DNA from 2 places in the Aestuariimicrobium sp. G57 genome. Region 1 is predicted to be linked to the other one. Evidence: predicted binding sites of a transcription regulator. Region 1 holds the regulator's gene; the other holds the start of a gene.
What was found. Region 1 encodes LexA, which represses DNA repair genes until DNA is damaged. Its sites were predicted from a motif close to TCGAACANNTGTTCGA; they were not measured.
Positions count from the first base shown of each region.

Region 2: ACQCX5_RS01985 (DUF222 domain-containing protein) is a predicted target of LexA. The motif match lies at 1,897-1,912, and genes of this name have one in related genera.

Region 1 covers NZ_JBNINW010000001.1:81,267-85,685, reverse strand. The annotation lists gene ACQCX5_RS00410 (DUF2752 domain-containing protein) at 1-361, opposite strand, end outside; gene ACQCX5_RS00405 (RDD family protein) at 498-1,454, shown strand; gene ACQCX5_RS00400 (hypothetical protein) at 1,559-1,759, opposite strand; gene lexA (transcriptional repressor LexA) at 2,247-3,095, shown strand; gene ACQCX5_RS00390 (ATP-dependent DNA helicase) at 3,109-4,419, opposite strand, start outside.
Region 2 covers NZ_JBNINW010000001.1:423,893-428,311, forward strand. The annotation lists gene ACQCX5_RS01980 (DUF2079 domain-containing protein) at 101-1,453, opposite strand; gene ACQCX5_RS01985 (DUF222 domain-containing protein) at 1,959-3,326, shown strand; gene ACQCX5_RS01990 (glutamate synthase subunit beta) at 3,337-4,419, opposite strand, start outside.

The DNA of each region.
Region 1 (4,419 bases):
ACATCGGCCCCCAGCGAGCAGGCAGACGCAATCGCGGGCCGCGCAACACCTCGACAACCCAGCCCAGAGTGGCCAAGCCGAGAGCGGACCCCAGCACGAAGAGGAAGGGGTTCCAGCCGAACGCCGCCGCCAGGTCGCCCTGCATCGCAGACGCCACCATGCGGGTACCCCCACAGAATGGGCACAGCAGGCCTGTTGTCGCGAGCAGCGGGCAGGGAACTCCGAGCCCAGTGAGCCGGTATGTTCCCCCCAGCGCGAGGCCGACCAGCGCAACGCCGGCCACACGACGCAGCGCGTCGGGCGCAGAGAACTCGGCATGGGCATGGCCCACGGCCGACGCGACTTGGCTTTTCGCTCCCACCTCTCCAGTGTGACAGTTCGTCAAATGTCTGGGCCATTCGCGTTGGTGTGACCGGCTGGTGGTCTAGATTGTGACGAGGCCACACCCGGCCGGCAAGTACGCCCATCCGGCCTCGCCGGAATTGATGGAGAACCTGATGAGCAACAATTGGAACGATCCGAACGCCCCTCACGGTGACAACAACCAGAGTGGGTGGGACCAGAGCGGCAGCGCCGACCAGGGCCAGCAGCCCGACCAGTGGGGCCAGTCGCAGCAGTCGGCCGGCAACACCTGGGACCAGGGCCAGCAGCAGCCCGCCGCCGACCAGTGGAACCAGCAGCAGCCCGGCGCCGACCAGTGGGGCCAGTCGCAGCAGTCGGCCGGCAACACCTGGGACCAGGGCCAGCAGCAGCCCGGCGCCGACCAGTGGGGCCAGTCGCAGCAGTCGGCCGGCAACACCTGGGACCAGGGCCAGCAGCAGCCCGGCGCCGACCAGTGGAACCAGCAGCATCCCGGCGCCGACCAGTGGAACCAGCAGCAGGCCGCTGGTTGGGACCAGGGAGCCGCGCAGCAGCCCTACGGTGCAGCCCCCGGCTACGGTGCCACACCCGGCTATGGCGTCCAGGCTGCTCCGGGCGCCAAGGTGCATCCGATGCTGGGCATTCCGCTCGCAGACTGGGGCAAGCGCGCCCTCGGTGGCTTGCTCGACTTCGTGCTGCCCGGCTTCATCGCCGGCATCATCCTGAGCCTGATCTTCGCCCCCGAAGTCACCTCGACCAGCGGTGGGGTGAGCGTCACCCAGACCAACAACTGGCCGAACATCATCTTCAGCCTGCTGCTGTACCTTGCCCTTGCCTTCGTCAGCCAGCACACCGGCCAGAGCTGGGGCCGCAAGATCGCCAAGACCCAGTTGGTCGGCGAGGACGGTCGTCCGATCGGTCTGGCCAAGAGCTTCATCCGTTACCTGCTGCACTATGTTGACTCGTTCATCTGCCTCATCGGTTGGCTCTTCCCGCTGTGGGATTCGAAGCGCCAGACGATCGCCGACAAGATCATGAAGACCTACGTGATCGACGTCAGCCAGACTGGTCCGGTCAACGTCGCCCAGCAGTGATGAGCTGAGCACGGTCCACCTCCTCGAGGGCCACCTTGCGCACAGGGCCCCAGCCATTCGGCTGGGGCCCTGTTCACATTCGGCTGTGCCTGCTCAGTGCCTGCTCAGCGCGACGCAACGACAGCCACGTCATCGCCAGCAGCGCCATCGGGTGCGCTGACTGTCCACAAGCCCTGGACGACCACCACCACGCCCACCACGAAGACCAACGCGAATGCCACCATGATCGCCAGCAATGCCCGATCACCCAGGCCGGGGTTGCTCGACCGTCGCGCACCCCGTGCCGGGGCGAGCGCCGAAGACACAGTGCATGCGGCCCCATGGGGCCGACCCGCATCGCGACGCTGCCGCGCCGGTGCAACAGGCTGCACAGGTAGCGGTTGGCGGGTGGCCCGCGCGCGCGGGCGACGTCCATCTTGGACGCGGACCGATGAGTTGAGGGTGACAGCGCTCATGTGGATTCTCCTCTGGTGGCCGTGCACACATCCTGCGCAACGGGTGTGGAACTTCGGGGAACAGCTGCGAGCTTCGAACACCTGTTCGAGATGGACTCTAGCGGCTGACGGCTCGCGATTCAAACACTTGTTCCAAACAAACGTTCGACTCACGTTCGCCGACCACCAGCGCCACGCACGAACAGTTGATCACCCGCCTCTGACAAAATCTCCAGCGCACGTCCCCGGCCGCGCTCACCCATGCCGCCCGTAGCCCAAAGTCGGCACGGCGTCGCCCGCGACACGCCAGTTCGAACAGGTGTTTGAATCACGTCATGGATGGCAGTAAGCTGGGTGCATGGTTGCCGATGAATCCCCCCGACGCGCTCAGGCCCCGGCCCCCCAGGCTCCTCGCCGCGCCCGCCGCGGTCCGGGGCGACCCACCAATGCCGAGGTCGCCGCAGAGCTCGGCACCATCACCTCCCTGCCCGATGGGCCGGCCGATGCCGACGGCCTGACGCCGCGACAGCGCCGAATCCTCGAAGTCATCCGCGATGCGGTGGCCGCACACGGCTACCCGCCGAGCATTCGTGAGATGGGCGAGGCCGTCGGTCTCGCGAGCCCCAGCAGCGTCTCGCACCAGCTCAAAACGCTTGAGACCAAGGGCTTCCTGCGTCGGGACCCGAAACGCCCCCGCGCGCTCGAGGTGCAGCTCCCCCCGTCCCTGGCCCTCACCGCAGCGCCACCCCGCCCCCACCCGATCGCCGCAAAGGCCGAGACGCAGCCCACCGAGGTAGAGGTCGACGAGACCGGCGTCAACGACGCGAACCCAGTCGGTGTGGCGGTCCCCATGGTCGGCCGAATCGCCGCCGGCGGGCCGATCCTCGCCGAAGAACGGGTCGAGGACGTGTTCGCCCTGCCGCGCCAGTTGGTGGGCGACGGTGTGCACTTCATGCTCGAGGTCAAGGGTGATTCCATGATCGACGCGGCCATCTGCGACGGCGACTGGGTGGTGGTGCGCCAGCAGGACACTGCCGTCAATGGGGACATCGTCGCGGCCCTGCTCGACAACGAGGCCACGGTGAAGACCTTCAAGCGCAAAGACGGTCAGGTCTGGTTACTGCCTCACAACAAGGACTACGAGCCCATCAACGGCAACTACGCCTCGATCATGGGCAAGGTCGTCGCGGTGCTGCGCAAGGTCTGAGGGCCGCGCGGCCTCAGTCGCGCGCCTGCTGCAGGCGACGCAGCGCCTGCACGGCCATCTCACGATCGGTGGTCATCCAGTATTCCGGCAGGGACGTGCGCAGGAACCCGCCGTAGCGGGCCGTCACCAGCCGTGGGTCGAGCACCGCGACGACGCCACGGTCGGTCGAGCGCCGGATGAGGCGCCCGCTGCCCTGGGCCAGCAGCAACGCGGCATGGGCGGCAGCCACCGACATGAAGCCGTTGCCGCCAGCCTCGGTGACGGCCTGCTGACGTGCCTGCATGAGCGGGTCGTCCGGGCGGGGAAAGGGGATCTTGTCGATGATGACGAGTTCACACGTCTCACCGGGCACGTCGATCCCCTGCCACAGCGACAGCGTGCCGAACAGGCTCACCGAGGGATCGGCGATGAACCTGCTCGTCAGGTCGCTCAGCTGCGACTCGCCCTGGCACAGGATGGTCATGTTCGGCAGTTGGGCACGCACATGTTTGGCCGCTTCGGTGGCATTTCGCTGTGAGGCAAACAGCCCGAGCGTGCGACCACCCGCCGCCCAGACGAGCTCCGCAATCTCTGCGAGCAGTTCGGGTGCCATCCCGTCGCGACGCGGGTTCGGCAGCCCCGCACCGACATACAGGATGCCCTGCTTGCGGTAGTCGAACGGCGAACCGACATCGATGCCCGCCCACGCCCACGGCGCGTCGTCATCCTCCTCGTCGAGCACCACACCCGGGTCGGCCACCCGCTGCTTGCGACTGAGTCCCACGCTCGCAGCGACGTTCTCGAACTCGCCGCCCACCGTCAGCGTCGCGGACGTCAGCACCGTGGGCGTCTGGCCGAACACTTTCTCGCGCATGAGCCCCGCCACCGACAGGGGGGCCACATGCGCCCATCGACCAGCACGCTCGCGTTCAGAGACCCAGACCACATCGGTGCCCTTCAGCGCCGCCATCCGTTCGGCGATGTCGAAGATCTCCTTGACGGCCGCTGCCGCCTGGGACTTCTCGGCATCATCGCCGCGCACGGTCCGGCCCTGGTCCTGTTTGCCCGTCAGTTCACTGGTCGCCTTGCGCGCCGCGTCACGCACCTGCGCAAATGCCCTCACCAGCGGGCCATCCTCAGTGATGCGGGCGAGTTCAGCCGCCGCCAGGGTGTCCTCGAGCGCCTCGGCGGCCTCGAGCAGTTCGACGCCCGCCTCATCGGTGAGCCAACCGAGTGCGCGCCGCGCCACCCGTTCGATGATCTGCGGGCTCAACTCATCACTGGCAGCACCGGTGACCCGGGAGACCAGGTCGTGGGCCTCGTCAATGATCACTGCCCCATGCTC
Region 2 (4,419 bases), 340 kb from region 1:
GGGGATCTACCACCTAGGTTGTGAACTTAATCGAACTTAGTGATTGGATACCCGGGTTGGTGGTGATGTCAAGCGGTGCGGGGTGGTTTGTCGCTGTCGCTCAGCGTCGCCGGAACACGCGGTACCCACCCGCGCTGCCGATCAGTTCGTAGTCGGACGACAGTCGGTCACGGACGAAATCGTGCGCCCAGCCACCGCCGTACTCGCGGGTCGACAGGTCGACCACCACATAGTCCGGCCGTACCTGCCTGCCCACGCCGTTGACGAGGTACGGCGGGTGCAATGCGGTCACGTGCTGCGTGCGGTTGCTGAGCTGGGCCACGAGCTTGGGGTCGGCCGCGACGTATGCGTTGTCGGGCACCATGCGGATGGCGGTACGGGCATCATGGGGGCGGTGGGACGCAGTCAGGACCACTCGCCAGGTGGCCGGCCCCAGCAGGATGCAGAGCACGCACCATGCTGCAATGAGCCGTCGCGCGGTCGACCGGTCGATCAGGGGGGCCATGGGGATGATCGCCGCGAATCCCAGCACCACTGACGGCAGCAGGTGGTAGTGGAATCCGGGGAACTGGTAACGAAAGTTGTCGGTCACCAGGTGTGACCCCCACCAGCTTGCGGCTGCCAGCACAAGAGGCGACCGGAGCGCGGAGAAACCGGACAGTGCAAGGAGTCCCACGGCTGTCCCGGTCGCGAGCCCTGGCCAGACCAGGTTGCGGACCAGCGCTGCCCCCACCTCGGACAGGTCGAGGGCACTGCCGTAGGTGTACTCAGATTCATTGTTGAAGTGGGGAATGACCACGCCCAGCACCACAGCTGCGTAGAACAGTGAGACGGCGGCCAGCACCGCTGCGTGCAGCCACTTTCGGCGGACGACCAGCGCCAACGCCAACCCGAGCGTGAGCACGAATGCGTTCTCTTTCACCAGCAGAATCAGGCACGCCCAGACCACCATGGCCCCGTAACGCTCGCGGACGAAGCACCGGCACGCCATGGCCACGAGGGGCGCGCCAAGGCTGACCTCGTGGAAGTCGTAGCTTGCTGCGGCCATGATTCCCGGGGACAGGCTCCACAGCAGGGGCAGCCATGCTGCCTTGTCGCCGTGGACATCTCGCCAGGTCTGCTGCAGGATGCCCGCGGCGACGGCCAGCGCAGCGGCTTGGGCCACCAGCAGGGTTGTCACGCCGGGGAACCCCAACACGAAGGGGACGAGCACCAGGATCATCGGGTGGAAATGGTCGCCGAAGACATGTGCACCCTTGAGCTCACTGACGGGGGCTCGTCCGTCCGCCATGGCGGTGACTGCTTGATGGAAGATGACGAGGTCGTAGGACGTGCCGAAGCGGTGGTAAAGGGTCAGCGAGACGGTGAGGTAGGTGCCGAAGGAGATTCCAGTGGCGAGGAGTACGTCCCGAGCTCGGTGCAGGGACGCGCGACGCTGGTTGCCGCCCCCCATCTCCAGCCGTCACGGCACCTCCACCTCGAGATCCAGGGCCACCGGGCAGTCGGTCGCTGCCCGAAGCCTATCCGCTCAGCGATTCAGCGACGGTGTGCAGGAACTCGGGCTGCGGCGAGGTTTCGCACGGTGATGGCAGGTGTTGGGCCCCCCGTGCCGAAAGGTATCGGCGTGCCCCCTCACCCCACCATCGACCTTGGCAGGAGGAGCCGTCGGTCTTTGGGAAAGTAGTTGTCCACAGATCTTGCGCGGGGGTTGTGTGGGGGTCCCGGGCTTGAGAGAATAGAACAACAGTTCGACACGAGGTGGTGTCGGATCGTGGTTCATTCCCTCGAGATGAAGGGGCGAGGTGGTCCGGATGGGATCCAACGCCGTAGTAGAAGACCGATTCAACCCCCCAAGACCAAGATCGAAACCGCGGTCGCCGATCGACCGGCGACCCTCCGAACAGCGGTTCGCGAAGACCGAGATCAGCGCTGAAGGGGCGCGGGCGAAGCTGGTCGCGTTGAATGATGCGTTCCTGGCCAAGTGCCGCGCGGAGGCTGAGGAGTTCCGGCTCTATGCCGAGTTCGCCGACCAATACCGGTTCGTCCCCGAGGAATCACCCGTGCTGGCGGGCACGGAACGGTTGGTGCAGTGGGGCGGGGACGGGACCCCGGGGGTGGCGGAGTTCTGCACCTTGGAGTTGGCGGCGGCGCTGCGGCAGTCGGAAGAAGCCGTCAGGCTCCACATCGCCCACGCGTTGGCGGTGCGGCACCGGCTGCCGAACACGTGGGCCGTGCTGATGGACGGCCGCCTGCGGGTCTGGCAGGCCACCGAACTCGCCAGCGCCATCTGGGAACTGTCCTATGAGCAGGCCGTCAGTCTCGACAGGGACCTGCCCCACTGGCTCAACAGCATGGCTTTCGGCCGCGTGCTCGAGTTCATCAAAGCGTGTGTGAAAGAGCTGCTGCACGACTCCAACCAGCCACCACCGGACGAGACCCTGGCGAGGCGCCGGGTCGACATCAACACCCGCAGCATCAACGGCTCCGGGGCCGGCGTCGCCGACGTATCCGCCACCATCGACACGGCGGATGCGATCTTCCTCGACGCCCAACTGAACCGGCTCGCCGAAATCCTCGCCCACGGCGGCAACCGCGAGTCCCAGCAGGTCCGCCGGGCCCAGGCGCTCGGCCTGCTCGCCACCCCAGCACGGGCCCTGCAACTGCTGCAAGCCGCCCTCACCGATGAGCTGCCCACCGAGGCCGACGGGTTCGACCCCGACTGCCCCGCACAGGGCCAGCGAGGGCACACCTGCGGCACCATCACCGTCGACCCCGACCAACTACTGCCCCGCACCGAACTGATCGTCCACCTCACCGACACCACCCTGCACACCGGCGAAGGGCTCGTGAAAGTCGAAAAAGCCGGGTCCTTACTGGCGGGGTGGGTGAAACACCTCACCCGGAACACCCGCATCAACGTCCGTCCCGTCCTGAACCCGGAAGAACTCGCACCCACCGACGCCTACCACGTGCCACCCCGGATGCGGGAATGGATCACCCTGCGCAACCCCCACGAAGCCTTCCCCTACTCCAAGAAACCCTCACGCGGGCTCGACCTCGACCACACCATCCCCTGGCGACCCACAATGTGCGGGGAGAAACCGTTGACCAGGCCCGACAACCTCGCCCCACTCTCCCGCAAAGTCCACCGCGCCAAAACCCACGGCGGCTGGAAGGTGTCCCAACCCTCACCCGGCACCTACCTCTGGAAATCACCACTCGGCTTCGGCTACCTCGTCACCCCCAGCCACACCTGGCTGATCGAAGACCCCACCGGACAGATCCTGCCCCGCCCAGAACCCGAGGAGGACTCCCTGGCCAGCTGAGCGATCCCGGTCAGGCCATCAGCTGGCGCTCCTGCGGCCCGATCGGCCGCGGCAGCGCCGACGTGCCCATCAGGAACTCATCGACCCCACGGGCAGCGGAGCGTCCCTCGGCAATCGCCCACACGATCAGCGACTGGCCACGCCCCGCGTCACCGCACGCGAACACGCCGGGCACGTTGGTGGCGTACGAGTCGTCACGGGCGATGTTGCCGCGGGCGTCCAGTTCGACGCCCAGCTGATCGACCACGGTGTCCGTCTCGGGGCCGGTGAAGCCCATGGCGAGCAGCACCAGGTCGGCGGGCAGCTCCTGCTCGGTGCCCGGCACCGGCACGAACTTGCCCTGGTCAAACGTGACCTCGCTGATGCGCAGTGCCTTGACGTTGCCCTGACCATCACCGATGAACTCGCTGGTCGAGGCGGCATACATCCGCGAGCCGCCCTCTTCATGGGCCGAGCTCACCCGCAGGATCATCGGGTAGGTCGGCCACGGCTGGGTCTCCGGGCGCTGCTCGGGCGGGGTCGGCATGATCTCGAGCTGGGTCACCGACGCCGCACCCTGGCGCAGCGAGGTGCCCAGGCAGTCGGCACCGGTGTCACCGCCACCGATGATGATGACGTGCTTGCCCTCGGCCGTGATCTGGTTCTCGACCTGCTCTCCGAGGGCGACGCGGTTGGCCTGGGGCAGGAACTCCATGGCCTGGTGGATGCCGTTCAGCTCGCGTCCCGGGGCCGGCAGGTCGCGGCCCTTGGTCGAGCCGATGGCCAGCACGACCGCGTCGAAGCGGTCGAGCAGCTGCTCGCCGGTGATGTCGGTGCCGATGTTGGTCGACGGCTTGAACACGGTGCCCTCGAGGTTCATCTGCTTGAGGCGCCGGTCGAGGACGGACTTCTCCATCTTGAACTCGGGAATGCCGTAGCGCAGCAGCCCACCGATGGCGTCGGCGCGCTCGTAGACGACCACGGTGTGGCCGGTACGGGTCAGCTGCTGGGCCGCGGCCAGCCCCGCGGGGCCCGAACCGATCACGGCAACGGTCTTCAGCGAGTGCCAGCCCGGGGTCTCGGGCTGCACGCGGCGGTCGTCCCAGGCCTTGTC